3 regions of the Streptomyces sp. NPDC050211 genome follow, and region 3 is predicted to be linked to each of the others. Evidence: riboswitches for the same ligand, from Rfam matches in the RefSeq annotation. Region 3 holds a riboswitch; each other region holds the start of a gene.
The links. Region 3 has a riboswitch for cyclic di-AMP ahead of AB0I98_RS06310 (NlpC/P60 family protein). Riboswitches for the same ligand answer to the same signal wherever they lie in the genome.
Positions count from the first base shown of each region.

Region 1 (10,308 bases), on a different contig from region 3:
AGGTTGGCGTAGAACGAACCGGGGTCGGACTTCAGCGAGTTGAGCAGGGCGGCGTCGCCGACCTTGACGGTGCCGGTGACGGTCTTGCCCTTGGCGCCCGCGAGCAGCTTGGTGAAGTCGACCTTCACACCGCCGTTGGTGCCCTTGGCGCCCTGGTGGATGTGGAGCAGGGTCGGCTTGTCCGTGCCGCGCCACTTCACGGCGACGGACACCTTGTCGCCCTTCACCTTCACGAACTGGAGCGCGGCGCCGTCCTTGTCCCCGACGGCCGGACCGCCCGCCACGGGCACCTCGTTGGCGCCCCGCAGACTGGCGGCGAGGATGGTCCCGCCCTTGCCGCCCGCCACGGTGCCGCTCTGGCTCACGATGCCTTCGCCTCCGGTGTGCCCCGCGTGGTCGGCGCGGTTGTCTCCGGCGGCGAAGGCGGGAATCACCGCGGCGGCGACACCACCGGCGGCGGCCACCGCGACAGCGGTGACGATCAGGCTCTTACTGCGCAGTGAGAACGTCGCGTTCATGCCCATAATTCTTTTGTCTCCCCGTAATGCAGCCGACGCCCCCTGCGTCAGCTTCTGGGCATGAATACGGAGGCGATCTCAGTCTGGACTCAGTCCAGCAGTGTGACCTGCGTCACGTTGCCAGTCCCCGCTGCTCAGCGCCGGAACTAGCCCGCCCGATGCACCACGGCGTCGCACAACTCCAGCAGCGCCGCCTTCGCATCGCACTCCGGCAACGGAGCCAGCGCGGCCCGCGCGTCCTCCGCATACCGCACCGTGTCCCGCCGCGCCTGCTCCAGCGCCGGATGCCCACGCAGCCCCGCGAGCGCCTCCGCGAGCCGCGCGTCGTCGCTCAGGTCGGAGTCCAGCAGCTCGCACAGCGCGACATCCTCGGCCAGCCCCAGCCGGGCCGCCCGCTCCCGCAGCCGCAGCACCGGAAGGGTCGGAATCCCCTCGCGCAGATCGGTCCCCGGCGTCTTCCCGGACTCGTGCGAGTCGGACGCGATGTCCAGGACGTCGTCGGCGAGCTGGAAGGCGACCCCGAGCCGCTCCCCGTACTGCGTCAGTACGTCGATCATCGTCTCGTCGGCGCCCGACATCATCGCCCCGAACCGGCACGACACCGCGACCAGCGACCCGGTCTTCCCGCTCAGCACGTCCAAGTAGTGCTCGACCGGATCCCGGCCGTCCGTCGGGCCGGCCGTCTCCAGGATCTGCCCGGTCACCAGCCGCTCGAACGCCTCGGCCTGCACCCGCACCGCCTCCGGACCGAGATCGGCGAGGGTGTGCGAGGCGCGCGCGAAGAGGAAGTCACCGGTGAGCACGGCGACCGAGTTGCCCCAGCGGACGTTCGCGCTGGGCACCCCGCGCCGTACGGCCGCCTCGTCCATCACGTCGTCGTGGTACAGCGTCGCGAGGTGCGTCAGCTCGACGACCACGGCGGACGGCACGACCCCCGGTGCGTACGGGTCCCCGAACTGCGCGGAGAGCATCACGAGCAGCGGCCGGAACCGCTTGCCGCCGGCCCGCACCAGATGCTGCGCGGCCTCGGTGATGAACGGGACCTCACTCTTGGTGGCTTCGAGCAGCCCTTCCTCGACAGCCGCCAATCCGGCCTGGACATCGGCTTCCAGAGCCTGGTCCCGCACGCTCAGCCCGAACGGCCCGACGACGGTCACGAGGGGTCTCCTGTCTGCTGGTGTCCACTGGCGTTTACACGGTTTGTCGATAGGTCGCTGCCATCACTCAAGTCAGCGTATCCGGTCACCTTTCGATCACCCATGCCCACCCACCCGTGCAGCACGGGCGGTATCGGATCACGACCGGTATGTTTTCGATCATCTGAAAAGAATGGATATCTATCGACTTACCCGGAAGTAGGGAGGTGTGTCCATGAACATCCGCACGTCCTTCCCCTACGAGACGACTCACGAGGACCTCCGCATCCCTCTGTCGGACGGGACCCTGCTGTACGCGCGCGTGTGGCGCCCGCTCACCGACGAGCCCGTACCGGCGCTCCTCGAGTACCTCCCGTACCGCCTGACCGACTGGACGGCCCCGCGCGACTTCCAGCGCCACCCCTGGTACGCGGGCCACGGCTACGCCTCCGTCCGGGTCGACGTGCGCGGGCACGGCAACAGCGAGGGCGTCCCGGGCGACGAGTACGCGGTGACGGAGCTGGCCGACGGGGTCGAGGTGGTCAACTGGCTGGCCGCGCAGCCCTGGTGCGACGGCAAGGTGGGCATGTTCGGCATCTCCTGGGGCGGCTTCAACTCCCTCCAGATCGCGGCCCTCGCGCCCGAGCCGCTCAAGGCGATCGTGACCGTCTGCGCGAGCGACGATCGCTATGACAACGACGCGCACTACATGGGAGGTTCCGTCCTCGCGGCGGACATGCACGCCCGGGCCGCCACCCTGCTCGCCTCCGCCCCCCGGCCGCCCGATCCCCGGTACGTCGGCGAGGCCGCCTGGCGCGAGATGTGGGTCGAGCGCCTGGAGGCCGTCCAGCCCCTCATCCACACCTGGCTCGCCCACCAGACCCGGGACCGCTACTGGCGCCATGGCAGCGTCTGTGAGGACTACGGCGCGATCAAGGCGGCCGTCCTCGCGGTGGGCGGCTGGCACGACCCGTACCGCGACACTGTGCTGCGGCTCGTCGAGCACCTCCCGTCCGATCGCGTACGAGGACTGATCGGCCCCTGGTCGCACCAGTACCCCGACCGCGGCCTGGCGCCCGGCCCGGCGATCGGCTTCCTCCAGGAGACGCTGCGCTGGTGGGACCACTGGCTCAAGGGCAAGGGCGCACTCCCCGAGCCCCTGCTGCGCGCCTACGTCACCGACTCCCACCGCCCCGCCGCGGTCTACGGCACCCTGCCCGGCCGCTGGGTCGGCGAGCCCGCGTGGCCCTCCCCGAACGTGACGACGGTGACGTACGCCTGTCAGGGCGCCCCCGTCCTCGTACGGTCGCCGATGCACACCGGGGTCGACGCCGGCCGTTTCCTCCCCATCGGCAACGATGCCGACCTCCCGCCGGACCAGCGGGAGGAGGACGCACGGTCGGTGTGCTTCGAGTTTCCGGTGGCCGAGGAGACGTGGGTGCTGGGGCGGGCGCGGGTGGGGCTGCGGGTGACTGCTCAGGTGCCGCGGGGGCAGATCGTGGCGAGGGTATGTGACATAGCACCGGACGGCTCGTCGACCCTGGTCACGCGCGGAGCCCTGAACCTCTCGGCACGAGCGGGCCGCGACCGAACCGTGCCGTGGACGCCGGGCACCACCGAAGAGGTGACCTTCGAGCTGAACGCCATCGGCCACGCCTTCCCGCCCGGTCACCGCATCCGGCTTGCCGTCTCCTCCGCGTACTGGCCATGGATCTGGCCGCAGCCCGACTCGGCGGCGGGCTTCACCCTGGACCCGGCGGGCAGCTTCCTGGAACTGCCCGTACGGAAGCGCGAATTCGACCGGAATATCCGTTTCGAGGAGCCCGAGCAGGCCGAGCCGCTGGGCGTCAACTTCCCCGCCACGCTCGACGAACCGCGCCCCGAGCGCCTGGTGGTGCGGGACGTCGCGCGGGGCGCGTGGCGCCTTGAGGTCGACCCGCGGTACGGCGGCACGCGCGTGTACCCCGACGGACTGGAGTGCACCGAGGACGCGCTGGAGACGTACACGATCGACGAGACGGATCCACTGTCGGCCCGCACCCGCTCGGACTGGTCGATCCGGCTGCACCGCCCGGAACAGGGCTGGGACACCACGGTCCGCACCCGCTCGGAGATCACCTGTGACGGGGACCACTTCACCACCTCCGACGAGGTGATCTGCACGGAGGGCGGCCAGGTCCTCTTCCATCGGACCTGGGAGAAGCGCATCCCGCGAACGGCCGGTTAATAAAGCCCTCTTGGCATGATTGCCCGTTTTGCCGCGCTTGCGGACATGCGTGATGTGACTCACGTCCCAACCTGTACAGAAAACACACAGGCACTCGCCGATCCGCCTTCCGTCATGGCCAGTTGAGCTTGGCGAGTGCAAAGGATCAAGCAGCACATTCGCCCCACACCAAGGTCAATAGGTGCGATGTGTGAATCCGGTACTTGTTTCGGACATGTGCTCTCGCATACGTTCCCGGCCTGTCGGGCGGACGCCGAATCCTGCCACCGCCCGAACGACCCATTGACCGACTCACCGCACGGCAGGAGCGGGGGACCCAGGAAAGCCGCCGGACCGGACGCCGCGCCGGGACGGCTCGGGGTGAAGTCATGCCCGTGGGGTGTGGCCGGGCACCTCCCAGCCCGAACCCGACAGCTCACCTCGCAGGCGCCGGAGAGGAACTTCGCCATGGCCGCAGCCGGTAAGCACCGTCGTACCAGAACCGCCCGCATCACCCGCGCCATCGCCGTCGCCGGCACCGGCGTCGCCGTCCTCGCGCTGCCGGTCATCGGCGCGACCAGCGCCTCGGCCGCCACCCCGACCGTGGCCACCGCCACCTCGCTGGGCTACGCCGACACGCTCGACGGCTGGATCCGGGCGTCCCTCCAGGTGATGGCGCAGAACGGCATCCCCGGGTCGTACGACGGCATCTACCGCAACATCATGCGGGAGTCCTCGGGCAACCCGGCCGCCATCAACAACTGGGACTCCAACGCCGCCGCGGGCACCCCGTCGAAGGGCCTCCTCCAGGTCATCGACCCGACCTTCGAGGCCTACCACGTGGCCGGCACCGCGTTCAACCCGTACGACCCGGTCGCGAACATCACCGCCGCCTGCAACTACGCGTTCCAGCGGTACGGCTCGATCGACAACGTCTTCGGCGCGTACTGAGGACTACCCCGTCGGGCAGAGACGTTCGAGGACGACCGCGATGCCGTCGTCCTCGTTCGACAGGGTGATCTCGTCGGCCATCGCCTTGAGTTCGGGATGGGCGTTGGCCATGGCGACGCCGTGCGCCGCCCAGTCGAACATGGGGATGTCGTTGGGCATGTCCCCGAAGGCGATGGTCTGCCCGGGTCCCAGCCCCAGATACTCGGCGGCCAGCGCGAGACCGGTCGCCTTGGTCACCCCGCATGGCTGGAGTTCGACGGTCCCGGGCCCCGACATGGTGACCGTCGCGAGTGAACCCACCACCGAGCGCGCCGTCGCCGCCAACTCGTCGTCGGACAGGGCCGGATGACGCAGCAGCACCTTGCTGATGGGCGCGCACCACAGGTCGTCGCGGCGCCCCACGCGTACGGCGGGCAGGGTCGGGTGGGGCATCAGATACCCCGGTTCGATGAGCGTGAGCCCGTCGACGCCGTCCTGGTCGACGGCGGCGTACACCTGCCCGATCTCCGCCTCGATCTTGCCGAGCGCGGTCTCGGCCAGCTCCCGGTCCAGCGTGACGGACCACAGCAGACGGTCCGCGCCGGCGTCGTACACCTGCGCGCCCTGTCCGCACACCGCGAGCCCCCCGCTGCCGAGGATGTCGAGCAACGGCCGCACCCTCGGGGCCGGCCGCCCCGTCACCACCAAGTGCCGGGCGCCGAACGCCGTCACCTGCGCAAGCGCGGCGAGCGACCGGTCGGAGAGCGTGTCGTCGCCCCGGAGCAGGGTGCCGTCCAGGTCAGTGGCGATGAGTGAATATGCGATGGGTGCGGCCATGATCAGAGAATACGGACAGAAAGCCCGACCGACTCGACGCGAACAGGACGCCTCCTACGGCGACTTGGGCCGCAGAGCCCCCGTTTCACTCCCTCGGGACACCCCCGGACCGGCTGACACCGTGACGCCGTGACGTCTCCTTCCCGAAGGCACCTCCGAGACGCCACCGCCGCCGTCCGGAACGGCTTCGGTCACGTCGCTGACCTGCGGCTGCCGCAGCAGGCCTCGCCCCCGTAACGTGTGCCGCGACCACATGACACACCTGGCATACGGACCGCACGAGAGCGAGGCAGCACCCATGCCCCCCTTCGATGTCCCCGAGGGCGACCCCTTCGGCCCGCACAACCTTCCGTACGGTGTCTTCTCCCCCGCCGGTTCCACGGAGCGGAGGGTCGGGGTCCGGCTCGGCGACCACGTCCTCGACGCGGGCGCGGCGGCGCACGCGCTCGGCTCGCCGTACGCCCCCCTGCTCGCCCGGCCCACCCTCAACCCGCTGCTGGCCGCGGGCCGCACCACCTGGTCGGACGTACGGCGCGCGCTGACGGCGTGGCTGACGGTGCCGTCCCACCGGGAGACAGTCGCGCCGCTGTTCCACCCCCTGTCCTCGGTGACCCTGCATCTCCCCTTCGAGGTCGCGGACTACGTCGACTTCTACGCCTCCGAGAACCACGCCCGGAACGTCGGCCGCATCTTCCGCCCCGACGCCCCCGACTCCCTGACCCCCAACTGGAAGCATCTGCCGATCGGTTACCACGGCCGCTCCGGCACGGTGGTCGTGTCGGGCACGGATGTCGTACGACCGTCAGGGCAGCGCAAGTCCCCCGCCGACCCGGCGCCCGTCTTCGGCCCCTCCGTCCGCCTGGACATCGAGGCGGAGGTCGGCTTCGTGGTGGGCACGCCGTCGCCGATGGGCCGGCCGGTGGGGCTCGGCGACTTCCGGGACCACGTCTTCGGCCTCTGCCTCCTCAACGACTGGTCCGCACGCGACATCCAGGCCTGGGAGTACGTCCCCCTCGGCCCGTTCCTCGGCAAGTCCTTCGCCACGTCGGTGTCGGCGTGGATCACACCGCTGGACGCGCTGGAGGAGGCGCGGGTGGCGCCGCCGGAGCGGACGCACGCGTTGCTCCCCTATCTGGACGACACCGCGTCCGACGTGGAGCCCGGCGGCTACGACCTGCGCATCTCGGTCGCCGTCAACGGCCATGTGATCTCCGAGCCGCCCTTCTCCACCATGTACTGGACCGCCGCCCAGCAACTGGCCCACATGACCGTCAACGGCGCCTCCCTGCGCACCGGCGATCTCTACGGCTCCGGCACGGTCAGCGGCCCGGCCGAACACGAACGCGGCTCCCTCCTGGAACTGACCTGGAACGGCCGCGACGCCCTGGAACTCCCCGACGGCAAGCGGACGTTCCTGGAGGACGGGGACGTGGTGACGCTGTCGGCCTGGGCGCCGGGGGCGGACGGGGTGCGGGTCGGGGTGGGGGAGGTTGTGGGGCGGGTCGTGGCGGGGAGCTGAGGGGGAGGGCTGACGCGGGGGGTGACGGAGGGGCGGGCGCGGGCATCGGGTCGTGCTTGTCCCATGACTCGGGCGGTCATCGCCGTCATACTTACGGCGGGCGGGATGCCCCGTAGCCGCACCCCCTCCCGAAGTGCAGCCTTCCCGACCAGGATCCGGAGACCCTGGCATGACCGTCTGCCTGCTCCTGCTGAGCGTCGTCGCCCTCACGGCCGCCGTGCCGGTCCCGCGTGCGCTGACCCGGGCGGTGTGGCCGGAGCGGGAACCTGTGGTGGGGCTATGGGTGTGGCAGTGCCTGGTCGCCACGGTGCTGCTGTGCTGTCTGACGGCGCTCGTGCTGGGCACGGCCGCCGTCTTCCACACCGTCCGCGACCGGGTCTTCGCCCCGGCGCCGCCGTCGGTGACCGCCGCGTACGACCTGTCCACGGCCCCGGCCTGGGCCGCGGCCCTCACCCTGCTACTGGCCTGCGGGGCCGCCTGGACGACGGCGATGCTCGCCCGTGAGCTGGTGGAGGCGCGCAGGCGCCGCGGCCAGACCCGAGCGCATCTGCGCGAACGCGCCCCCGAGTTGCCGGCCGGGCTGGGGGCCGCAGCGCGCGGTCCGCTCCTGGTCCTCGAGGACGAGTACCCCGACGCCTGGTGGATGCCCGGCAGCCCGCCCCAACTGGTCGTCACCACCGGCGCCCTGCACCGGCTGACCGACCACCAGCTCGATGCCGTCCTCACCCACGAACGCGACCACGCCCGCGCCCACCACGACTGGCTGCTGCACCTGTCCACCGCCCTCGCCACCGGGTTCCCCCGCATCCCGCTCTTCGACCACTTCTGCGACCAGACCCACCGCCTGGTCGAACTCGCCGCCGACGACACGGCGTCCCGCCGGTGCGGCCACCTGACCACCGCACTCGCGTTGATCGAACTCAACCAGCACCGGGGCGTCCTCTCCTGCGCATCCAGCCACCGCCTGCTCGGCGAGCGCGTGGACCGGCTCCTTGAGCCCCGCCCACGGCTTGGCCGCCGCCGCAGGATCATCGCTACGACGACGGCCGCGCTGGTGCCGTTGCTGCCCCTGCTGATCCTTTTCGGGCCGGGGTTGACGGCGTTGGCGTAAGGGAGCGGGAGAAGGGGGCCGGAGGGGGATGGCCCCCTTGCTTCGGGTCAGCTACTTCGCGGCTACTTCGGGTCGCGGTTGAACACCGACTTGGACCAGCGGTAGCCGAGTGCGGTGAGGGCAAGGCACCAGGCGATCGCGAGCCACCCGTTGTGGCCGATCTCGCTGCCGAGCAGCAGACCACGCAGGGTCTCGATGGCCGGGGTGAACGGCTGGTACTCGGCGATCGGCTGGAACCAGCCCGGCATCGCGTCGATCGGGACGAAGGTGCTGGAGATGAGCGGGAGGAAGACCAACGGCAGGGCGTTGTTGCTGGCCGCCTCGGCGTTCGGGCTGACCAGTCCCATCCCGACCGCGATCCAGGTGAGCGCCAGCGTGAACAGCGTGAGCAGGGCGAATGCCGCGAGCCACTCCAGGGCCGTGGCATCGGTGGAGCGGAAGCCGATGGCCACGCCGACGGCGCCGACGAAGACCACGCTCATGATCGCCTGCAGCACGCTGCCGAGAACACGCCCGATGAGCACCGAGCCGCGGTGGATCGCCATCGTGCGGAAGCGGGCGATGATGCCCTCGTTCATGTCCATGGCGACGGACACGGCGGTGCCGACCGCGGTGGAGCCGACGGTCATCATCAGGACGCCGGGCACGAGATAGGCGATGTACTCGGACCTGTCCGCCCCGCCGCCTCCGATCCCCGCGCTCATCGTCTCGCCGAAGATATAGACGAAGAGCAGCAGGAGCATGACCGGCGTGAGCAGCAGGTTCAGGGTGAGCGACGGGTAGCGGCGCGCGTGCAGCAGGTTGCGCCGCAGCATCGTGGAGGAGTCGCGCACGGCGAGGGAGATCCGGGTCGGGCGGGCGGGAGCCAGGGGGGTGCTCATCGGACAGCCTCCTTGGGCTGGTTGGGGACGGTGGCGCCGCTGCCGGTGAGGGCGAAGAAGACGTCGTCGAGGTCGGGGGTGTGCACGGTCAGCTCATCCGCCTCGACGCCGACGGAGTCCAACCAGTCGAGGAGGGAGCGCAGTTCGCGCTGGCTGCCGTCACTGGGGATGTGCAGGGCGAGGGATTCGTCGTCGCGCGTCACTTCGCGCAGTGCTGTGGCGGCGAACTGGTAGGCGGCCGGGTCGGTGAAGCGGAGGCGGATGTGTCCGCCGGGGATGAGCCGCTTGAGCTCGTCGGCGCTTCCCTCGGCGGCGATCTTGCCGTCGTTCAGCACGGCGATGCGGTCGGCGAGTTCGTCGGCTTCTTCCAGGTACTGGGTGGTGAGGAAGACGGTCACCCCGTCGGAGACGAGTTCGCGGATGATGCCCCACATGTTGTGGCGGGAGCGGGGGTCAAGGCCCGTGGTCGGCTCGTCGAGGAAGATGATCCGCGGGTTGCCGACCAGCGTCATGGCGATGTCGAGCCGCCGCTTCATACCGCCGGAGTAGCTCTGCGCGGGCTTCTTGGCCGCCTCCACCAGGTCGAAGCGTTCCAGCAGCTCGGCGGCGACCCGCCGCCCCTCGGACCTGGACAGGTGGTGCAGATCCGCCATGAGGAGCATGTTCTCCTCACCGGTGATCAGCCCGTCCACGGCCGAGAACTGCCCGGTGACACCGATCGCGCCGCGCACGGCCTGTGGTTCGGCGGCGATGTCGTGACCCGCGACCTGGGCCTGCCCGCCGTCGGCGGTGATGAGCGTGGACAGGATCTTGACGGCGGTGGTCTTCCCGGCGCCGTTCGGCCCGAGCAGCGCGAACACGGAACCGGCCGGGATGCGCAGGTCGATGCCGTCGAGAACGGTCTTGTCGCCGTACGACTTGCGCAGACCGACGGTGGAGACGGCGGCGGGCGACTGCGGACCGTCGCCGCCACGCCTGGACGTGGGCATGACAGATGAAGGCATGGGGCCCTCCCTTTGAAGGCTGAAGTGGGGTGGGGATGAGCGTGTTGAGGATGAGGCGTGCTGAGGATGAAGCGCTCAGGACTTGGCGCGGAGGACGTCGATGTTGCCCCAGTTGGTCCGTGCGCGGACCTTGACGGTGTCCTCGGCCTGCTCCGGGGCCTCGGAC
Region 1 covers NZ_JBFALC010000002.1:248,735-259,042, forward strand. Annotated here, with positions in the region: gene AB0I98_RS03135 (CHRD domain-containing protein) at 1-518, opposite strand, end outside; gene AB0I98_RS03140 (polyprenyl synthetase family protein) at 665-1,675, opposite strand; gene AB0I98_RS03145 (CocE/NonD family hydrolase) at 1,890-3,881, shown strand; cyclic di-AMP (ydaO/yuaA leader) riboswitch at 4,156-4,323, shown strand; gene AB0I98_RS03150 (transglycosylase SLT domain-containing protein) at 4,329-4,811, shown strand; gene AB0I98_RS03155 (HAD family hydrolase) at 4,815-5,627, opposite strand; gene fahA (fumarylacetoacetase) at 5,926-7,146, shown strand; gene AB0I98_RS03165 (M56 family metallopeptidase) at 7,316-8,257, shown strand; gene AB0I98_RS03170 (ABC transporter permease) at 8,320-9,138, opposite strand; gene AB0I98_RS03175 (ATP-binding cassette domain-containing protein) at 9,135-10,142, opposite strand; gene AB0I98_RS03180 (DUF4097 family beta strand repeat-containing protein) at 10,218-10,308, opposite strand, start outside.
Region 1: linked by a shared signal. The riboswitch ahead of AB0I98_RS03150 (transglycosylase SLT domain-containing protein) and the one ahead of AB0I98_RS06310 (NlpC/P60 family protein) in region 3 are both predicted to bind cyclic di-AMP.

Region 2 (7,992 bases), on a different contig from region 3:
TGGAGGAGCGGATCGTCTTTCTCGGCACCCAGATCGACGACACCTCGGCGAACGACGTGATGGCGCAGTTCATGCACCTCGAGTACCAGGACCCCGACCGGGACATCTCGCTCTACATCAACTCCCCCGGCGGCTCCTTCAGCGCGATGTCGGCGATCTACGACACGCTGCAGTACGTCACCTGCGACGTGGAGACGATCTGCCTCGGCCAGGCGGGCGCGTCCGCCGCCGTGCTGCTGGCCGCAGGCGCACCGGGCAAGCGGTTCGCGCTGCCGGGAGCGCGCATGGTGATCCATCAGCCGGGGCTGCCCGAGCCGATCGAGGGACAGGCCAGCGACCTGGCCATCCACGCCGAGGAGTTGATGCGGATCAGGGCCCGCCTGGAGGAGATGCTCGTACGGCACACCGGGCGCACGCGCGAGCAGGTGAGCGCCGACATCGAGCGGGACAAGATCCTCACGGCGCAGCAGGCCGTGGACTACGGGCTGGTGGACCGGATCATCCCCAGCCGCAAGGACACCATGGCTCCGCCCACCGGGAAGTGACGGCCCGTGCTCCCACCCGAACTCCCGCCGCTTCCCGCCCTCACGCGCGCCGAGGGCGAGTTGATCGACCGTTATCTCGATGTGGTCGACCTGCTGGGCCGGATCAACCCGGCGCACCACGGGGACACCTACCGCGGACTGCGCGCCGCCCAGGCGTTGGTGTCCAAGGCGACCGAGCTGCGCGACGCGCTGGCGCTGATGCACCAGCGGGGCGAGACCGAGTTGCACGCCCCGACGCTCACGCGGGCGCTGCGCGTGCTGGACGGCGAGCGCCGGACGGCGCGTGTCATCGTGCCGCCGCGCTCCGACAGTTGACGCACTGTTGACGAATCCCGCCTCCGGTCCGGGCGTTCGCCACCGCGGCGAGTCGTCCGGACCGGGGCTCAAACGGACCAAATGACGTACCCCTGTTCGGAGTAGATGTTTGTCGTTTTTTGCGACCGACGGGGTTGCGCAACCCGCTTGCCTCCGGCGCGGATGAGAGGTTTTCGCGCTGGTCCGGGGGTCCGTGGCGCCCTCGACATCCACCCGAACACAGGGGTGTCCACCCGAACGGGTGAGTGGTGAGTAACACCACAAATCACCGATTCCATTGGGTATTTCGCTCACGCGTGAGTGAAGATCCGTGTCTGACGACAAGCCCCCGCCGCAGCGGCGGGGCGGTCCGGGCGGACGCCGAATCCTGCCGCCGCCCGGATGACCGGTCGACAGAAGTGGATCGGCAGGAGTGGAGGACCCAAGCACGACGGGTCGCCGGAACGGTCACGCCATGACCGGGTCGAGCAGCCCTTGGGGTGAAGCCGCGTCAGCGGCCGGGCAACTTCGCCAGCCCGAATCCGACAGGTCATCCTTCACAGGCGGCTGACGAAGGGTTGCGCATGACTGCGCTCAATCGTGTCCCGTCGCTGATGGCCCGGGCCGGTACGGCCTCGGCCCTCACCCTGGCCGCCGTGGGCGGCTCCGTCGTGGTGCCGGGTCTCTCCTCAGACGCCGCGGCCGCCACTCCGGCGACGAAGGCGCTCCAGGTCGCGGCTTCCAAGAAGGGCTCGCCGTACAAGTACGGCGCCACGGGGCCGCGCCGGTTCGACTGCTCGGGGCTGACGCTGTACTCGTACAAGAAGGCGGGCAAGAGCCTGCCGCGGACGGCCGCTCAGCAGTACAACAAGACGCGCCACATCTCGGCCAAGAGCCGCAAGGCCGGAGACCTGGTCTTCTTCCACTCGGGCTCGAACGTGTACCACGTCGGCATCTACGCCGGGAAGGGAAAGATCTGGCACTCCCCGAAGACCGGGGACGTCGTAAGGCTGCAGAAGATCTGGACCAGGAGCGTCTGGTACGGCCGGGTCAAGTGACCTGAGCGACGCGGTGGCGGCGCCCTGACGCGCCGCCACCGCGTCATCCCACACCGGACCTGATTTCTAAGGGTCCTGCTGTACCGCTGTCGTCGTCACGGGCCGCGCCGGTACCGTCCACGGCAGTTCGATGGAGACCGTTTTGCCGCCCTCCCGGGTGGGCCGGATTCTCAGCTTGCCGCCGAACTCGGCGGTCAGCCAACGGATGATCACGAGCCCGCGGCCGTTGTCCTGCTGGACGGCCGCGGGCAGTCGTTTGGGAAAACGCGGATGGCTGTCGGTGACTCCGATGCGCAGGTGCTCGTCACGGTCGAGTTCGAGGTCCACCGTGAAGGTGGGTGACTGCCCGAACGTGTGCTGTACGGCGTTGGTGGCGAGTTCCGAGACGATGAGGCGGATGGTGTCGGCCAGTTCCGTGTCGGCCGGCAGTCCCCATTCCGCCAGGGTGCCGACCACGTAGGTGCGGGCTGCGGAGACCGAGGCGGGATCGCTCGGCAGAGTGACGGATGCTTCCAGATGGTCTGCCATGGCGACGTCGTCCCTTTCCCACGGGACCGCAGTCCGACATGGAGCGGAGGGTTCGAGTACGGTCCCGGACTGGTGCTTCGTCGCCAGACTGCCATCACCGGGCCGGTCACGGGTGCGATCCACCAAGATATGCATATATCTGTCGCTCGAAGCGGTGAACTCTGCGACGGCAGACCGTATTTGGGCGGCCCGGAAGGAGTAAGGAGGAGCCCATGCAGCACGGTCCCGCGGTACGCCGCCGAAAACTGGGCGCCGAATTGCGCACGCTGCGCACCGGCGCCGGGCTCACGAGCGGCGAGGCGGCCCGGCTCGTGGGCTGGCACCAGTCGAAGGTGAGCCGCATCGAGACCGGCGCGAGCGGGGTGAAACCGGCCGATGTGCGGTTACTCCTGGACGCCTACGGAGTGGCGGATCCTCAACTACGGGAGTTGCTGCTGGTGTTGGCGGGACAGGACGACAGTGCCGGGCGGCACCACTGGTGGCATGCGTATCGGGGCGTGCTGCCGCCGACGTACCGGGATTTCATCAGCCTGGAATCCCAGGCCAGCGCGATGCGCACGCTGGAGACCTCCGTCGTTCCGGGGCTGTTGCAGACGCCGGAGTACGCGCGGGCGGTGACCCGGGCCGCGGTGGGCGGGCTGGACGAGGACGCAGACGACCGGCTGGACGCACTGGTGGAAGTGCGCCTGGCCAGGCAGGACGTGCTGCGCTCGCGGCCGCCCCTGGTGCTGAGCGCGGTGCTCGACGAGGCGGTGCTGCACCGGGAGATCGGCGGGCCGGACGTCATGGCACGGCAGCTGGAGCGGCTGATCGAGGCGGCTCGCTACCCCCAAGTGCGGCTTCAGGTCCTGCCGTTCGCGGCCGGTGCCCACATCGGTATCACCGGGCCTTTCGTTATCTTCTCATTTTCGAGCACTTCTGATCTGGATGTGGTTGTTCTCGACCACTTGACGAGTAGCCTCTACCTCGAGCGGAAAGAAGACCTCCAGGCCTACACCGAGGCCTTCAACACCCTTCAGTTCCACGCCCTTTCGCCCGAGGACTCGTTGGACTACATCGCCGGGATAGGTGCCGGCGTGTAAGGAGGCACCATGTCTGCACTGCCTCGGAACGTCACTTCCAGTACTCAACTGCACGGTGTGCAGTGGCTGCGCAGCAGCTACAGCACGGGAGCGAACAACTGCGTCGAGACGGCCCGGCCGCTGTCCGGCCCGGGGGCCGGGCTGCTGGCCGTACGCGACTCCAAGGACCCGGCCGGACCCGCGCTGCTCTTCTCCCCCGAGAGCTGGGCGGGATTCACGGCCGCGTTGCGGTGATCGCCCGCACCTCGCGACCCCTTTGAATCAGTTCGCGCGACGCACGGCCATGTCACGCCGACTCATGGTCGCGTCTCGCCGATCACTTCCACAGCGCGCTCGATCTGGTCCTCGAAGAGGTCCGCTCGGGCGGTGAGCCTCAGCCGTGAGATGCCGTCGGGCACGGAAGGAGGACGGAAGCAGCCCACGGCGAGACCTGCCGTACGGCAGTCGGCCGCCCACCGCACGGCGCCCTCAGGGGACGGCGCGCGCACGGAGACGACCGCGGCGTCCGGACGTACCGCTTCCAGACCCGCGGCGGTCAGGCGTGTGTGGAGTTCGCGTGCCACCGCACGCGCCCGCGCCGCCCGCTCCGGCTCGCGGCGCAGCAGCCTGAGCGCCGCCAGGGCCGCCCCCGCCGCGGCGGGGGCCAGGCCCGTGTCGAAGATGAACGTGCGGGCCGCGTTGACCAAGTGCTCGATGACCCGGGCGGGTCCGAGTACGGCGCCGCCCTGGCTGCCGAGCGACTTGGACAGCGTGACCGTCACCACGACGTCGTCCGCGCCCGCGAGTCCCGCCGCGTGCGGGGCGCCGCGCCCGCCGTCGCCCAGGACGCCGAGACCGTGGGCGTCGTCGACGACCAGACCGGCGCCGTGCTCCCGGCATGCCGTCGCGAGCTCCGTCAGCGGGGCGGCGTCGCCGTCGACCGAGAAGACCGTGTCGGACACGGCGACGGCAGGCCCGTCGTGGGTCCGCAGTGCCTTGCGTACGGCGTCCGGGTCGGCGTGCGCGACGACCTGGGTGGTGCCGCGGGCCAGCCGGCAGCCGTCGATCAGCGAGGCGTGGTTGCCGGCGTCGGAGACGATCAGTGAGCCGTGCGGGGCCAGCGCGGTGACCGCGGCGAGGTTGGCCGCGTAGCCGGAGGAGAACACCAGGGCCGCCTCGAAGCCGCAGAAGTCCGCCAGCTCGCGTTCCAGTTCGGCGTGGAGCGCGGTCGTGCCGGTGACCAGGCGGGAGCCGGTGGCGCCGCCGCCCCAGGTGCGGGCCGCGGAGGTGGCCCCCTCGACGACCTCGGGGTGGCGGGCCAGCCCCAGGTAGTCGTTGCTCGCGAGGTCGAGCAGCGGCGAGTCGGCGGGGCGGGGCCGCAGGGTCCGTACCAGTCCGGCGCGGCGGCGCAGCTCCGCCTGTTCGTCGATCCAGCCGAACGCCATGACTCCTCCGGGGCTTTTGTAGGCAGTGCACAGACAGTAGTCGCCGGGCCAGCCGCCCAGGATGTGGCAATACCCACACGTCGAACCGCCTCTGTTGTCCGATCTCTCCTTGGCCCGGGGCGGTTCCGTAGGACAGGATCGGACCTCATGGACCTGCTGAACACGCTGGTGGACAAGGGGCTTCGGCGCGAGCGGCCGACCCGCGAGGAAGCACTGGCCGTCCTCGCCACCTCCGACGACGACCTGCTCGATGTGGTGGCCGCGGCCGGCAAGGTACGCCGGCACTGGTTCGGCCGACGGGTGAAACTCAACTACCTCGTCAACCTCAAGTCCGGCCTGTGCCCGGAGGACTGCTCCTACTGCTCCCAGCGGCTGGGCTCCACGACCGGGATCCTGAAGTACACCTGGCTCAAGCCCGACGAGGCCTCCCAGGCGGCGGCCGCCGGGCTGGCCGGAGGTGCCAAGCGGGTCTGTCTGGTGGCGTCCGGACGCGGTCCCACCGACCGTGACGTGGACCGGGTCGCGGGCACCATCAAGGCGATCAAGGAGCAGAACGAGGGCGTCGAGGTGTGCGCCTGTCTCGGTCTGCTCTCCGACGGCCAGGCCGAGCGGCTGCGCGAGGCCGGCGCCGACGCCTACAACCACAACCTCAACACCTCCGAGGCGACGTACGGCGACATCACCACCACCCACACCTACGCCGACCGCGTCGACACCGTGCAGAAGGCGCACGCGGCCGGGCTGTCCGCCTGCTCGGGCCTGATCGCCGGGATGGGCGAGTCGGACGAGGACCTGGTCGACGTCGTCTACTCGCTGCGTGAGCTGGACCCGGACTCGGTTCCGGTCAACTTCCTGATCCCGGTCGAGGGCACCCCGCTCGCCAAGGAGTGGCACCTCACCCCGCAGCGCTGTCTGCGCATCCTCGCGATGGTGCGGTTCGTCTGCCCGGACGTCGAGGTGCGGATCGCGGGCGGCCGTGAGGTCCATCTGCGCACGATGCAGCCCCTCGCCCTGCACCTGGCCAACTCGATCTTCCTCGGCGACTATCTGACCACCGAGGGCCAGGCAGGCCAGGCGGACCTGGAGATGATCGCGGACGCCGGGTTCGAGGTGGAGGGCTCGGACCAGGTGACGCTGCCGGAGCACCGGGTGGGCGGCGGATGTCACGAGGGCGGCGGAGCGTGTGCTTCCGCAGCCGAAGGACCTCAGGTCAACGAGGCCCGTACGGACCTCGTCGCCGTACGCCGCCGGGGCGCCGGAACGGATCTCGCGCCCAATGCCTGACCTGACCGTCCCCGAGCTGCTGGACCTCGACCGGCGGCACGTCTGGCATCCGTACGGGCCCATGCCGGGCGTGGTGGAGCCGCTCGTCGTGGAGTCGGCGAGTGGGGTCCGGCTGAAACTCGCGGACGGCGCGGGCGAGTTGATCGACGGCATGTCGTCCTGGTGGTCGGCGATCCACGGCTACCGCCACCCCGTACTCGACGAGGCCGCGCGCGAGCAACTCGGCCGGATGAGCCATGTGATGTTCGGCGGGCTCACCCACGAGCCCGCCGTACGGCTCGCGAAGCACCTTGTCGACATGTCGCCCGACGGCCTGGAACATGTCTTCCTCGCCGACTCCGGTTCGGTGTCGGTCGAGGTCGCGGTCAAGATGTGCCTCCAGTACTGGCGTTCGCTCGGCCGCCCGGCGAAGCAGCGCCTGCTGACCTGGCGCGGCGGCTATCACGGCGACACCTGGCAGCCGATGTCGGTGTGTGACCCCGAGGGCGGGATGCACGACCTGTGGACCGGCGTGCTCCCGCGCCAGGTGTTCGCCGACGCGCCGCCGACGGAGTACGACGAGGCGTACGCCGACCACCTGCGCGCGCTGATCGAGCGGCACGCCGACGACCTGGCCGCGGTGATCGTCGAGCCGGTGGTGCAGGGCGCGGGCGGGATGCGGTTCCATTCCCCCGCGTATCTGCGGGTGCTGCGTGAGGCGTGCGACGCGTACGGCGTACTGCTGGTGTTTGACGAGATCGCTACGGGGTTCGGGCGGACGGGCGCGCTGTTCGCGGCGGAGCACGCGGCGGTGACGCCCGATGTGATGTGCGTCGGCAAGGCGCTGACCGGCGGCTATATGACGATGGCCGCCACCCTGTGCACCTCCCGGGTGGCCGAGGGCATCTCGCAGGGCGAGGTGCCGGTGCTGGCGCACGGTCCGACGTTCATGGGCAATCCGCTGGCCGCGTCGGTGGCCTGCGCCTCGATCGAGCTGCTGCTCGGCCAGGACTGGCTCGCGGAGGTCAAGCGGATCGAGGCGGGCCTGCGGGAGGGGCTGGCCGAGGCCGCGGCGCTCCCGGGTGTCCGTGATGTCCGGGTCCTCGGCGCCGTCGGGGTCGTCCAGCTCGACCACGCGGTGGACATGAGGGCGGCCACGGCGGCGGCCGTGCGCGAGGGCGTGTGGCTGCGGCCGTTCCGCGACCTCGTCTACACCATGCCGCCGTATGTCACGGGCGACACGGACGTCGCACGGATCGCGCGCGCGGTGTGCGCGGCGGCGCGGGAGGGATGACATGCCGGTCCTGGTGATCACGGGCACGGGCACGGAGGTCGGCAAGACCGTCGCGACGGCCGCCGTCGCCGCCGTAGCGCTCGCGGCCGGGCGGTCGGTGGCCGTCCTGAAGGCCGCGCAGACGGGCGTACGACCGGACGAGCGCGGGGACGCCGACGAGGTCGCGCGGCTCGCGGGTGCCGTGACGGCGGTCGAACTCGCCCGGTATCCCGACCCGTTGGCGCCGGCGACGGCCGCGCGACGTGCCGGATGTGTGCCGGTCCACCCGCACGACATCGCCGAGGCCGCCGCCAAGCTGGCCGCCGAGCACGATCTGGTGCTGGTGGAGGGAGCGGGCGGGCTTCTCGTACGGTTCGACCCGGCGGGCGGCACGCTGGCGGACGCGGCGGGGATGCTGGCTGCGCCGGTACTGGTCGTGGCGACGGCGGGGCTGGGCACGCTGAACACGACGGAACTGACGGCACGCGAAATCCGCTCCCGCCAGCTGGAATTGGCGGGGATCGT
Region 2 covers NZ_JBFALC010000090.1:5,613-13,604, forward strand. Annotated here, with positions in the region: gene AB0I98_RS44865 (ATP-dependent Clp protease proteolytic subunit) at 1-545, shown strand, start outside; gene AB0I98_RS44870 (hypothetical protein) at 552-860, shown strand; cyclic di-AMP (ydaO/yuaA leader) riboswitch at 1,209-1,420, shown strand; gene AB0I98_RS44875 (C40 family peptidase) at 1,424-1,897, shown strand; gene AB0I98_RS44880 (ATP-binding protein) at 1,964-2,425, opposite strand; gene AB0I98_RS44885 (helix-turn-helix transcriptional regulator) at 2,638-3,507, shown strand; gene AB0I98_RS44890 (DUF397 domain-containing protein) at 3,517-3,741, shown strand; gene AB0I98_RS44895 (8-amino-7-oxononanoate synthase) at 3,804-4,931, opposite strand; gene bioB (biotin synthase BioB) at 5,079-6,215, shown strand; gene AB0I98_RS44905 (adenosylmethionine--8-amino-7-oxononanoate transaminase) at 6,208-7,488, shown strand; gene bioD (dethiobiotin synthase) at 7,490-7,992, shown strand, end outside.
Region 2: linked by a shared signal. The riboswitch ahead of AB0I98_RS44875 (C40 family peptidase) and the one ahead of AB0I98_RS06310 (NlpC/P60 family protein) in region 3 are both predicted to bind cyclic di-AMP.

Region 3 (10,308 bases):
AAACCCCCGGTCGTCCTGCTGCACGGCTTCATCGACAACCGCTCGGTCTTCGTCCTGCTGCGCCGCAGTCTCGCCCAGCACGGCAGGCATCAGGTCGAGTCGCTCAACTACTCTCCGCTGACCTGCGACATACGCGCCGCGGCCGAGCTGCTCGCCCGGCACATAGAGGAGATCTGCGAGCGCACGGGCAGCCATCAGGTCGACATCGTCGGCCACAGCCTCGGCGGACTGATCGCCCGTTATTACGTACAGCGACTGGGCGGTGACATCCGCGTCAAGACGCTGGTGACGCTGGGCACGCCGCACTCCGGCACCCGGGTGGCTCCGCTGATGAACGCCCACCCGATCGTCCGCCAGATGCGCCCGGGCTCGGACGTCCTCGAGGAGCTCACCCGGCCGGCCCCCGGCTGCCGTACGCACTTCGTGAGCTTCTGGAGCGATCTGGACCACCTGATGGACCCGCTGGAGACCGCCTGCATCGACCACCCCGACCTGCTGGCGCACAACGTGCGGGTGAGCGGCATCGGGCACCTCGCCCTGCCCGTGCACCCCGCCGTCGCGACCGGCATACGGCAGGCCCTCGACACCGCGCCGACAGAAGCCGAAGCAGCCGCCCGGACCGGCGGTCTGACCGTGGCGTGACGTTCGCTCCGCCTCATACAACTTCGAACAGTCTTCGAACGCAGGGCCAAACCCGCGCCCGCCGTCCCCCGAAACACGGCCGAATGCCCGTTTCCTTCAGGCGTGAAACCTGCCGAAGATTGTCGCGCCCGCGTACTGCCGGGTACAGTCGCCGCACTGCTCTGGCAGCCCCTGTTGTCGAGGCGAGAGAGAAGTTGGTGAACGAACGTCACCCGTCGGGGATCATCACCTCCCCGGCCCCGGCTTCCGATGCCTCGGCGCACTACGCGCCGTACGGCGGACAGGAAGCCCACTACGGTGACTTCACCACGTACGACGCCTACGCGACGAACGGTTTCCCCACGGGCGCGGCGGGCATGGACACCGGCGCCTACGCCACCCCGACCTTCGACGCCGACCCGCTCTTCGGCAGCATGCCCGGCGAGAACACGGGCTCGTACGACGGCACGCAGTGGTCGACGGGCAGTCACCAGACGCTGAACTACGACATGTACGCGGCCCAGCACCACGCCGCCTACGACACCGGCGCTTACGACACCACCGCCTGGGCCGACGGCCACCAGCCCCTCTCCGTCATCCCGCCGCAGGCCACCGGCCCCGAGGCCACCGGCCAGTGGGATTCGGGTACTTGGCTGCAGCCCGAGCAGCCTGAGCACTCCGGCGCGGCGGACCAGTCCCAGCACTGGGAATGGGGCACGCAGACCTTCGACACCGGCGCGTACGACGCCACGCAGTGGAACTCGGACGGCGCCCAGCACCCGGCCGACGAGTACGAGCATGTCTCGTACGACGAACCCGCCCAGGGCGAGGACGGGTTGGACCACACGGGCCTCACCGCCTCCACCGGTGAGCTGCCCGCTGTAACACCCCTGCTCGACGGCCAGGAAGATCAGGAAGAGGCCGTCTCGCCGATCCCTGCGCCCGGCTCACGCGCGGCCGCTCGTGGCGCGGGGCGCTCCCGCCGCCGTACGCCCGCCAAGCGCTCCGCGCTGCTGACGGTCGCCGTGCCGTCGGCGTGTGTGATGGGTGTCGCGGGGATCGCCGCCGCGTCCGTCGGCACACTGACCGACGACGGCGGCGACACGTCGACGACCGCGGCGGACACGAAGTCCGTCAAGCCGTCCGCCGCGAACAACAAGCTGGACACCCAGCTCGAGAGCCTCACGGCCGGTGCCGACGACTTCGCCGACCGGGCCAGCCGTACGCAGGAGCGCATCGACCTCAAGGCCCAGCAGGAGGCCGAGAAGAAGAAGGCGGCGGCGGAGGCGGCCCGCAAGGAGCGGCTGCGCCCGAAGTACGCCCTGCCGGTCGCCCAGCACGGACTCAGCGCCTACTTCGGCCAGTCCGGCATCAACTGGATGTCCATCCACACCGGCATCGACTTCCCGGTCTCGTACGGCACGCCGGTGATGGCCGCGACCGACGGCACCGTCCGCACGGAGTGGAACAGCTCCTACGGCAACATGATGATCGTGACCGACAAGGACGGTACGGAGACGTGGTACTGCCACCTCTCCACCTACGCCGTCTCGTCCGGTTCGACCGTGAAGGCCGGCGACACGATCGCGTACTCCGGCAACTCCGGCAACTCGACCGGTCCGCACCTGCACTTCGAGGTGAAGCCGTCCGGTGGCTCCGCCATAGACCCGCTGGCCTGGCTGCGCAGCCACGGGCTGGACCCGACGTAACTGCCTGCGGGCCCCCGCCTTTCAGCGAGGGCCCGAATCCGTCAGAGCTTCTCCACCGGCGCGTACCGCAGCAGCAGCCGCTTCGGCTTGGTGTCGCCGAAGTCGATCGTCGCCTCCGCGTTGCCGCCGGTGCCCTTGACCGCCATCACCGTGCCGAGACCGAACTGGTCGTGGGTGACCCGGTCGCCGACCGCCAGCGCGACCACCGGCTTCTCCGAGGTCCGTCGCGTGGCGAAGCCGGAGGCGCCCGATGCCGACGAGCGGGAGCGGGACGAGGACAGTGAGGCGGCGACGCCCGACACCGGGCCCGCGGGGGCCGCGGAGGGGCCGGTCCGCTTCCAGTCCACGTGCTGGTCCGGGATCTCCGCCAGGAAGCGCGAGGGCGGGTTGTACGACGGCTGCCCCCACGCGCTCCGCATGGCGGACCGCGTCAGATACAGCCGCTCACGCGCGCGCGTGATGCCGACGTACGCCAGGCGCCGCTCCTCCTCCAGCTCCTTGGTCTGGCCGAGGGCGCGCATGTGCGGGAAGACGCCGTCCTCCATGCCGGTCAGGAACACGACGGGGAATTCGAGGCCCTTGGCGGTGTGCAGGGTCATCAGGGTGATGACGCCCGCGCCTTCCTCGTCCTCGTCGGGGATCTGGTCGGAGTCGGCGACCAGGGCGACGCGCTCCAGGAACTCGGAGAGTCCGCCCACGGCCTCGCCCTCCCCGGCCTCCTGCTCAAACTCCAGGGCCACGGCGGCGAGTTCCTGGAGGTTCTCGATCCGGGTCTCGTCCTGCGGGTCGGTGGAGGCCTGCAACTCGGCGAGGTAGCCGGTGCGTTCGAGGACGGCCTCGAGGACGGTCGCGGGTCCCGCGCCCGACTCGACGATCGTACGGAGCTCCTCCATGAGCACGTTGAACCGCTTGACCGCGTTCGTCGACCGGGCGGCCATGCCGTATGCCTCGTCGACGCGGCGCAGTGCCTGCGGGAAGCTGATCTTCTCGCGCTGGGAGAGGGCGTCGATCATCGCCTCGGCGCGGTCGCCGATGCCCCGCTTGGGCACGTTGAGGATGCGGCGCAGCGGGACCGAGTCCTCGGGGTTGGCGAGCACGCGCAGGTAGGCCAGGACGTCCCGGACCTCCTTGCGCTCGTAGAAGCGGACGCCGCCGACGACCTTGTAGGGCAGGCCGACGCGGATGAAGACCTCCTCGAAGACACGGGACTGGGCGTTCGTACGGTAGAAGACCGCGACGTCGCCGGCCTTCGCGTCGCCCGCGTCCGTGAGGCGGTCTATCTCCTCGGCGACGAACTGCGCCTCGTCGTGCTCGGTGTCGGCGACATAGCCGGTGATGCGCGCGCCGGCGCCCGCGTTGGTCCACAGGTTCTTGGGGCGGCGGGACTCGTTGCGCTCGATGACGGCGTTGGCGGCGGTGAGGATCGTCTGGGTGGAGCGGTAGTTCTGCTCCAGCAGGATCGTCGTCGCGTCCGGGTAGTCCTCCTCGAACTGGAGGATGTTGCGGATGGTCGCGCCCCGGAAGGCGTAGATCGACTGATCGGCGTCACCGACGACGCACAGTTCGGCGGGGAGCAGGTCGTGCTCGCCCGGCGGTACGTCCTCGTCGTGCTCACCGGTGCCGACGAGTTCGCGTACCAGGGCGTACTGCGCGTGGTTGGTGTCCTGGTACTCGTCGACCATGACGTGCCGGAAGCGGCGGCGGTAGTGCTCGGCGACATCCGGGAAGGCGCGCAGCAGGTTGACCGTCGTCATGATCAGGTCGTCGAAGTCGAGGGCGTTGGCCTCGCGCAGGCGCGACTGGTACATCGCGTACGCCTGGGCGAGGGTCTTCTCGAAGCCGTCGGTGGCCTGGGCGGCGAAGTCCTCCTCGTCGATCAGCTCGTTCTTCAGGTTGCTGATCTTGGCGCTGAAGGACTTGGGCGGGTAGCGCTTGGGGTCGAGGTCCAGGTCACGGCAGACCAGGGCCATCAGGCGCTTGGAGTCGGCGGCGTCGTAGATCGAGAAGGACGAGGTGAAGCCGAGCTTCTTGCTCTCCCGGCGCAGGATGCGCACGCACGCGCTGTGGAAGGTCATCACCCACATCGCGTTCGCGCGCGGGCCGACGAGTTGCTCGACGCGCTCCTTCATCTCGCCGGCGGCCTTGTTGGTGAAGGTGATCGCGAGGATCTGGCCGGGGTGCACCTTCCGCTCGCCGAGCAGGTACGCGATGCGGTGCGTCAGCACGCGCGTCTTGCCGGAGCCGGCGCCGGCCACGATGAGCAGCGGCGAGCCGGAGTGGACGACGGCCGCTCGTTGGTTCTCGTTCAGCCCGTCCAGGAGCGCGGCCGGGTCCACCGCCGGGCGGTGCGCGCCGTCCCGGTAGTACGCGTCCCGGTCCGGCGGCGCGTCGAACTTCCCGCCGAACAGATCGTCCGGAATCGGCTCCGGCACATGATCGTCCTCGGGCGGCGGCGGGGGTTCCTCCGCACGGCCCCGCGGGGCCTGGAGGTCCGCCAGGAAGCTGTCATCAAAGAGGCTGCTCATCGCTCTCCGAGTTTAGGGCCTGCCCGATGGCCCAGTCCGGGGGTCGCGGGGTCTGGCACGCGCACCAGACCCCGCTCGGGTCTGTTGATCAGGAACCGGCGCGAAACCCGAACCGGTCCATCGGACAGACCCTAAGGCGCCCCACTGACAGCCCGCCGCCGCCCTGAGAACATCGCCGAATTCCAAGGCCCAAGGGTCTCAGAGTCGGCGGAGCCCCAGTCGACTCAGAAGCCGAGGATCTTCCAGACCTGGCCGCCCGGCGTCTTTCCCTGGCCCAGGTCCGTTCCGTCGCGATCGGCGACGGACCAGGCCGAGACATAGAGCTTGCCGTCGTACGGGTCGACGGCCACGCCCGCCGGGAAGGGGACCTTCACGTTCGTCCGCTTGCCGTGGGAGACCTTGGTGACGACGCCGGCGAAGAGCTGGCTGACGTACAGGTCGCCCTTGTCGTTGAGGGCGAGGCCGGTGATCGAGCCGAAGCCGGACTTCCAGCCGAGGATCTTGCCGGTCCAGGGGTCGACCTGCCACACGCGCGCGGTGGGCTTCTCACTCTCGCCGTTGAGCTCGCCGACGTAGAGCTTGCCGTCGGGGCCGAGCGCGAGGGAGGTCGGGACGGACTGGTTCTTGTCGTGGTCCGGGAAGACGGTGAAGGGGCGGGCCCGGCCGGACGGCGAGACCTCGATCAGGTCGTTGCCCGCGGCGTCCGCGACGATCTTGCGGCCGTCGGGGAGCGCGAGGACGGCGTACGGGTTGGACTCCACGGATGCCTTGTGCGGGTTGTGCTTCAGCTCCACGGCCGCGATGTCCGCGGCGATCTTCGCCTTGCCGTGGCTGATCTTCAGCAGCTTGCCGAGCTTGTCCCAGGGCGGCGTCGTGGGCACTCCGGCCTCCGGCGGGGCGAAGGTCTCGACGCCCCAGATCTTGCCGTGCCGCGCGGAGACGCCGTCGACGCCGGTCGCGAAGCCGCCGTCCGGGGCGGCGGCCGAGGGCAGGCCCTGCACCACCCTGTGGTGCTTCCACGCGCCCCCGTTCCAGTAGATCTTGGTGACGGCCGACGTGAGGCCGATGCAGGTCTCGCCTTCCGGCCCCTCCCCGATGCACTTCTTGCCGCCCCGGCCGGCCTCGGCGACGTACAGGCGCCCGTGGTCGTACGACAACTGGCGTGGATTGTCGAGGCCCTTCGCGATCGCGCGGACGACGGGTTTACCGCCGGTGCGGCCGTCCTGACCGGCGCCCGCGCTCGCGGGTGCGATGCCCGCGGTGACGGTGAGTGCGACTCCTGTGGCGATGACGAGTGCGGTGCGTTTCCTCATGGCCGTACTCCCTCCCAGCCGCCACGGCTCCCGACCGTGGCTGGCTGGAAGCTACCGCCCCGAAGCGGGCGGACGACGTCACTCCGGACAAAATACGAGCAACTCACCGCAGACCCTTCCGTATTGACCACAGCGAGCGACGTCCTGCGCTAAGGTCACGAAAATGTATCGGGCATATCGCCCATCAACCTTCACAGAGGCCACACGAGTTGGCTAGCGTTCCTCCAGGCCGCACGACCCCTACCGGCGAACGTCGCCGGGCCGTACGGCCTCCGCCGAGTCCGGCACGCCCACGGGGCAGTCCGGAGCCGGGGACCCACCGAACTTGGGGTGAATCGGCCGGACTTCCCTTCGGGAAGCGGTCGTAGGGCAACCCTTCCGAACCACCCGCCCGAACCCGACAGCTAACTCGGTAGGCGGACGATGGAAGGAGTCGCCTCCCTTGGCGTCGCACCGCAAGTCGCGTCCTTCGGGTTCGCGCGTCGCAGGCATACGGACCCCCGCCCTCGCCACGGCGGCCCTCACCTCCGTGGCCCTGCTGTCCCAGTCGGCCAACGCCGCCCCCGCGGCCGACGACAAGCCGAGTCTCGAAGAGGTCGAGAAGAAGGTCGGCGATCTCTACCGCCAGGCCGAGTCGGCGACCGAGAAGTACAACTCGGCGAAAGAGAAGACCACCAAGCAGCGCAAGCGCGTCGACACCCTCCTCGACGACGTCGCGCAGCGCACGCAGAAGCTCAACGAGGCGCGCGAGGAACTGGGTTCCTTCGCCTCGGCCCAGTACCGCACCGGCGCCTCCGCCCCCGACACGGCAACCTTCCTGCTCGCGGACACCCCGCAGGACTACTTCGACCAGACCCAGCTGATGGACCGGATGACCGGCCGTCAGAAGGAGGCGGTCGACGACTTCGTCACGCAGCAGTCCGCGACGATGGAGAAGCGCCGGGAGGCCACCGCGAGCCTCGAGACGCTCACCGAGTCGCAGGGCGACCTGAAGTCCGCCAAGACGACCGTCCAGCAGAAGCTGGCCGACGCGCGCGAGCTGCTGTCGAAGCTGACCGCCGAGGAGAAGGCGCGGCTCGCGGAGATCGAGCGGCAGAAGCAGCAGGAGGCCGAGCGCAAGGCCGCGGAACTCGCCAGGCAGCAGGCGGCGGAGGCGGCGGCCCAGGAGACGGCGCAGCAGCAGGAGAGCGGCACCGGCACGTCGGAGTCCTCCGACACCTCCGTGGCCGACTCCTCGTACGCCACCAAGGCCGAGAAGGTCCTCGCCTTCGCCCGCTCCACGATCGGCAAGCCGTACGTCTGGGGCGCGACCGGCCCCGACTCCTACGACTGCTCGGGCCTCACCCAGGCCGCCTGGAACGCCGCCGGCATCTCCCTCCCGCGCACCACCTGGGACCAGGTGAACGCCGGCACGACGGTCTCCCTCTCCGCCGCCCAGCCGGGCGACCTGGTCTTCTTCTACGACGACATCAGCCACGTCGGCATCTACATCGGCAACGGGATGATGATCCACGCGCCGAAGCCGGGGGCGTATGTGCGCGAGGAGTCGATCTTCTACGACGGTGAGTCGTCGATCCACAGCGTGGTACGGCCCGCCTGACGGGACGGGGACGCGGCACAGGCGGTTTTCCGTAGGCACGCGCGCGTGCCCCGCTCTCAAGGCGCGTGCCGCTCCCTACCATCGGGCCCATGCCCAGCCTCTCTCCCCTCCGCGCCTGGTGGGCACAGCGCTCGCCGACGGCCGGTGCCACCGTTATGGCGACCGGCATCGTGTCGGTCGGTCTGCATCTGACGGGGTACGAGGTCCTGTCCCGTATCGCCCTCGCGGCGGCCTGCGCGGCGTGGCTGGGACTGGCCGCGGACTTCGTCGTACGGCTGCCGCGGCGGCGGGAGAGGTGGGCCGCGGAGACGGCGGCGCCGGGCGCGCTCACCGCCGTGGCGGCGACGACGGTCCTCGGCACCCGTTTCTCCGCCCTCGACTGGCAGCCGCTCGCCGAGGCGCTGCTCGCACTGGCCGCCGTGCTGTGGCCCGTGCCGCTCTTCGCCGCCGTACGGCACTGGCGGCGGCGTATGCCGGGCACGGTGTTCCTCGGCTGTGTGGCCACACAGGGACTCGCGGTGCTCGGCGCCACCCTGGCCGCCGCCGAGGGGGCGGCCTGGCTCGCGCGGGCGGCGATGGTGCTGTTCTGGCTGGGGCTTGTGCTGTACTGCGTTGCGCTGGCCTGCTTCGATCTGCGGCAGGTGGCCGAAGGCGCCGGTGATCACTGGGTCGCGGGCGGCGCGCTCGCCGTCTCCGCGCTCGCCGGGTCGAAAATCGTCGCCGCCGACAGCGCGAGCCTGTACCTCTGGAACGACGACAACGACGGCGTCCTGCGCTTCATGACCGCCGTGGTGCTCGTGCTCGCCCTGGCCTGGTACGCCGTCCTGCTCGTCGCCGAGTTCGCCCGCCCCCGGCCGCGCTACGACGTGCGGCGCTGGGCGACCGTCTTCCCGCTGGGGCTGACGGCGGCGGGGACCCTCTCGGTGTCCTCCGCCCTCGATGTGCCGTGGCTGGAGGCGCTGGGTGAGGTGCTGCTGTGGATCGCGGTGGCCGCTTGGCTCGCGGTCGCGGCCGGGGCGATCGCTGCCGCGCGGGCCGCCGTCACCTCCGCCGCCGCACCGCAGGACGTCAGGTCCACAGCACCGCGATGAAGACGTTCGCCGTGGTCAGCAGTCCGACCAGGCCGAACAGCGGCTTCTCCACCTTCTCGTCGTCGCGCTTCACATAGACGAGCCCGAGGATCACGACCAGCAGCGCCAGCTTCACACCGATCTTGATGTTGTTGACGGACTGGTCGTCGGCCTGGTTGAGGCCGACCAGGATCATGCCGGTGACCAGCATCGTCAGCGCGCCGTGCAGCATCGCGGGGACGAAGCGGGCGGTGCCCTGGCCCATCGCCTTCATCTGGGTGAAGAAGCCGCCGAGCAGGGCGGCGATGCCGATGATGTGCAGGCCGACGAAGAGATGGATGAGTACGTCCATGAGGCCGGAGCCTAATCAGAGGCGGTCGGGGCACATGACACCGGCCTGCCCTACGCAGGGGGTTGCATATATGCGGCCCATAGCAGCCCGTAACCCCCAGGGGTCCCGGATTCCTCACTTCGGTCACCACACTGCGTGAAGTCGACGGCCCCGGAACGGGATCACGATCACTTACGGTCACCGCGCGGTCCGCTCGCGTCAGTTCCGCGCAATGCGTTACCCGTCCGACACACCCGGGTTTAGCGTCCTCCCCCAGGTGACCGGCTCCCCACCGCCGCCCGGGCCAGGGGCGGCAGTCGATCACCCCGCCGAGAAGGTCCGGCGGCGGTCCGCTCCCCCTGTGCGGGTCGCCGCCGGACGCAGAGCCGCCGGAGCCCCCACGGCACCGGCGGTCGGACGAAAGGACGTGCAGGTCCCCGTGGCAGCGCACCGCAAGCCCCGACAGCGTTCGACCGGCGGCACCTCGGTCCGTACGGCCGCCACGATCGCCCTCGCGGGCGCCGCGACCGCGACCGGTCTGGACGGGACCGGGCATGCGGAGCCGGAGCTGACGCCCGACCAGGTCAAGGCGAAGGTGGACAAGCTGTACCAGGAGGCGGAGGTCGCCACCGAGAAGTACAACGGCGCCAAGGAGAAGGCGGAGGCGGCCGAGCAGCGCCTGCGGGACCTGCGGGACGAGGCGGCGCGCAAGACGGACGGCCTCAACTCCGAGCGGGCCGCGCTGGGTTCGATGGCGGCGGCGCAGTACCGCGACGGCGGCCTCGACCCCGCGCTCCGGCTCGCGCTCTCCGCCGACCCGGACGGATACCTCCAGGGCGCCGAGTTCGCCGAACGTGCGGGCAGCCGTCAGGCCGCGTCCGTCGACCGCGTACGCCAGCAGCTGCGCGAGATCGAGCAACTGCGCGGCGCCGCGCACATCGAGCTGACCTCGCTGACGTCCCGGCAGGCCGAGCTGAAGCGGCACAAGAAGACGATCACCGGCAAGCTGGACGCGGCCCGGCGGCTGCTGTCCCGGCTGACGGCCGAGGAGCGGGCCCGGCTCGAGGACGCCGGACAGGCCTCACGTACGGACGCACGGGACGGCCTGACGGGGCCGGTGACGGCGCCCAACGCCCGTG
Region 3 covers NZ_JBFALC010000004.1:139,867-150,174, reverse strand. Annotated here, with positions in the region: gene AB0I98_RS06330 (alpha/beta fold hydrolase) at 1-642, shown strand, start outside; gene AB0I98_RS06325 (M23 family metallopeptidase) at 840-2,330, shown strand; gene pcrA (DNA helicase PcrA) at 2,372-4,855, opposite strand; gene AB0I98_RS06315 (ScyD/ScyE family protein) at 5,080-6,168, opposite strand; cyclic di-AMP (ydaO/yuaA leader) riboswitch at 6,432-6,603, shown strand; gene AB0I98_RS06310 (NlpC/P60 family protein) at 6,611-7,768, shown strand; gene AB0I98_RS06305 (tellurite resistance/C4-dicarboxylate transporter family protein) at 7,858-8,859, shown strand; gene AB0I98_RS06300 (hypothetical protein) at 8,837-9,190, opposite strand; gene AB0I98_RS06295 (NlpC/P60 family protein) at 9,609-10,308, shown strand, end outside.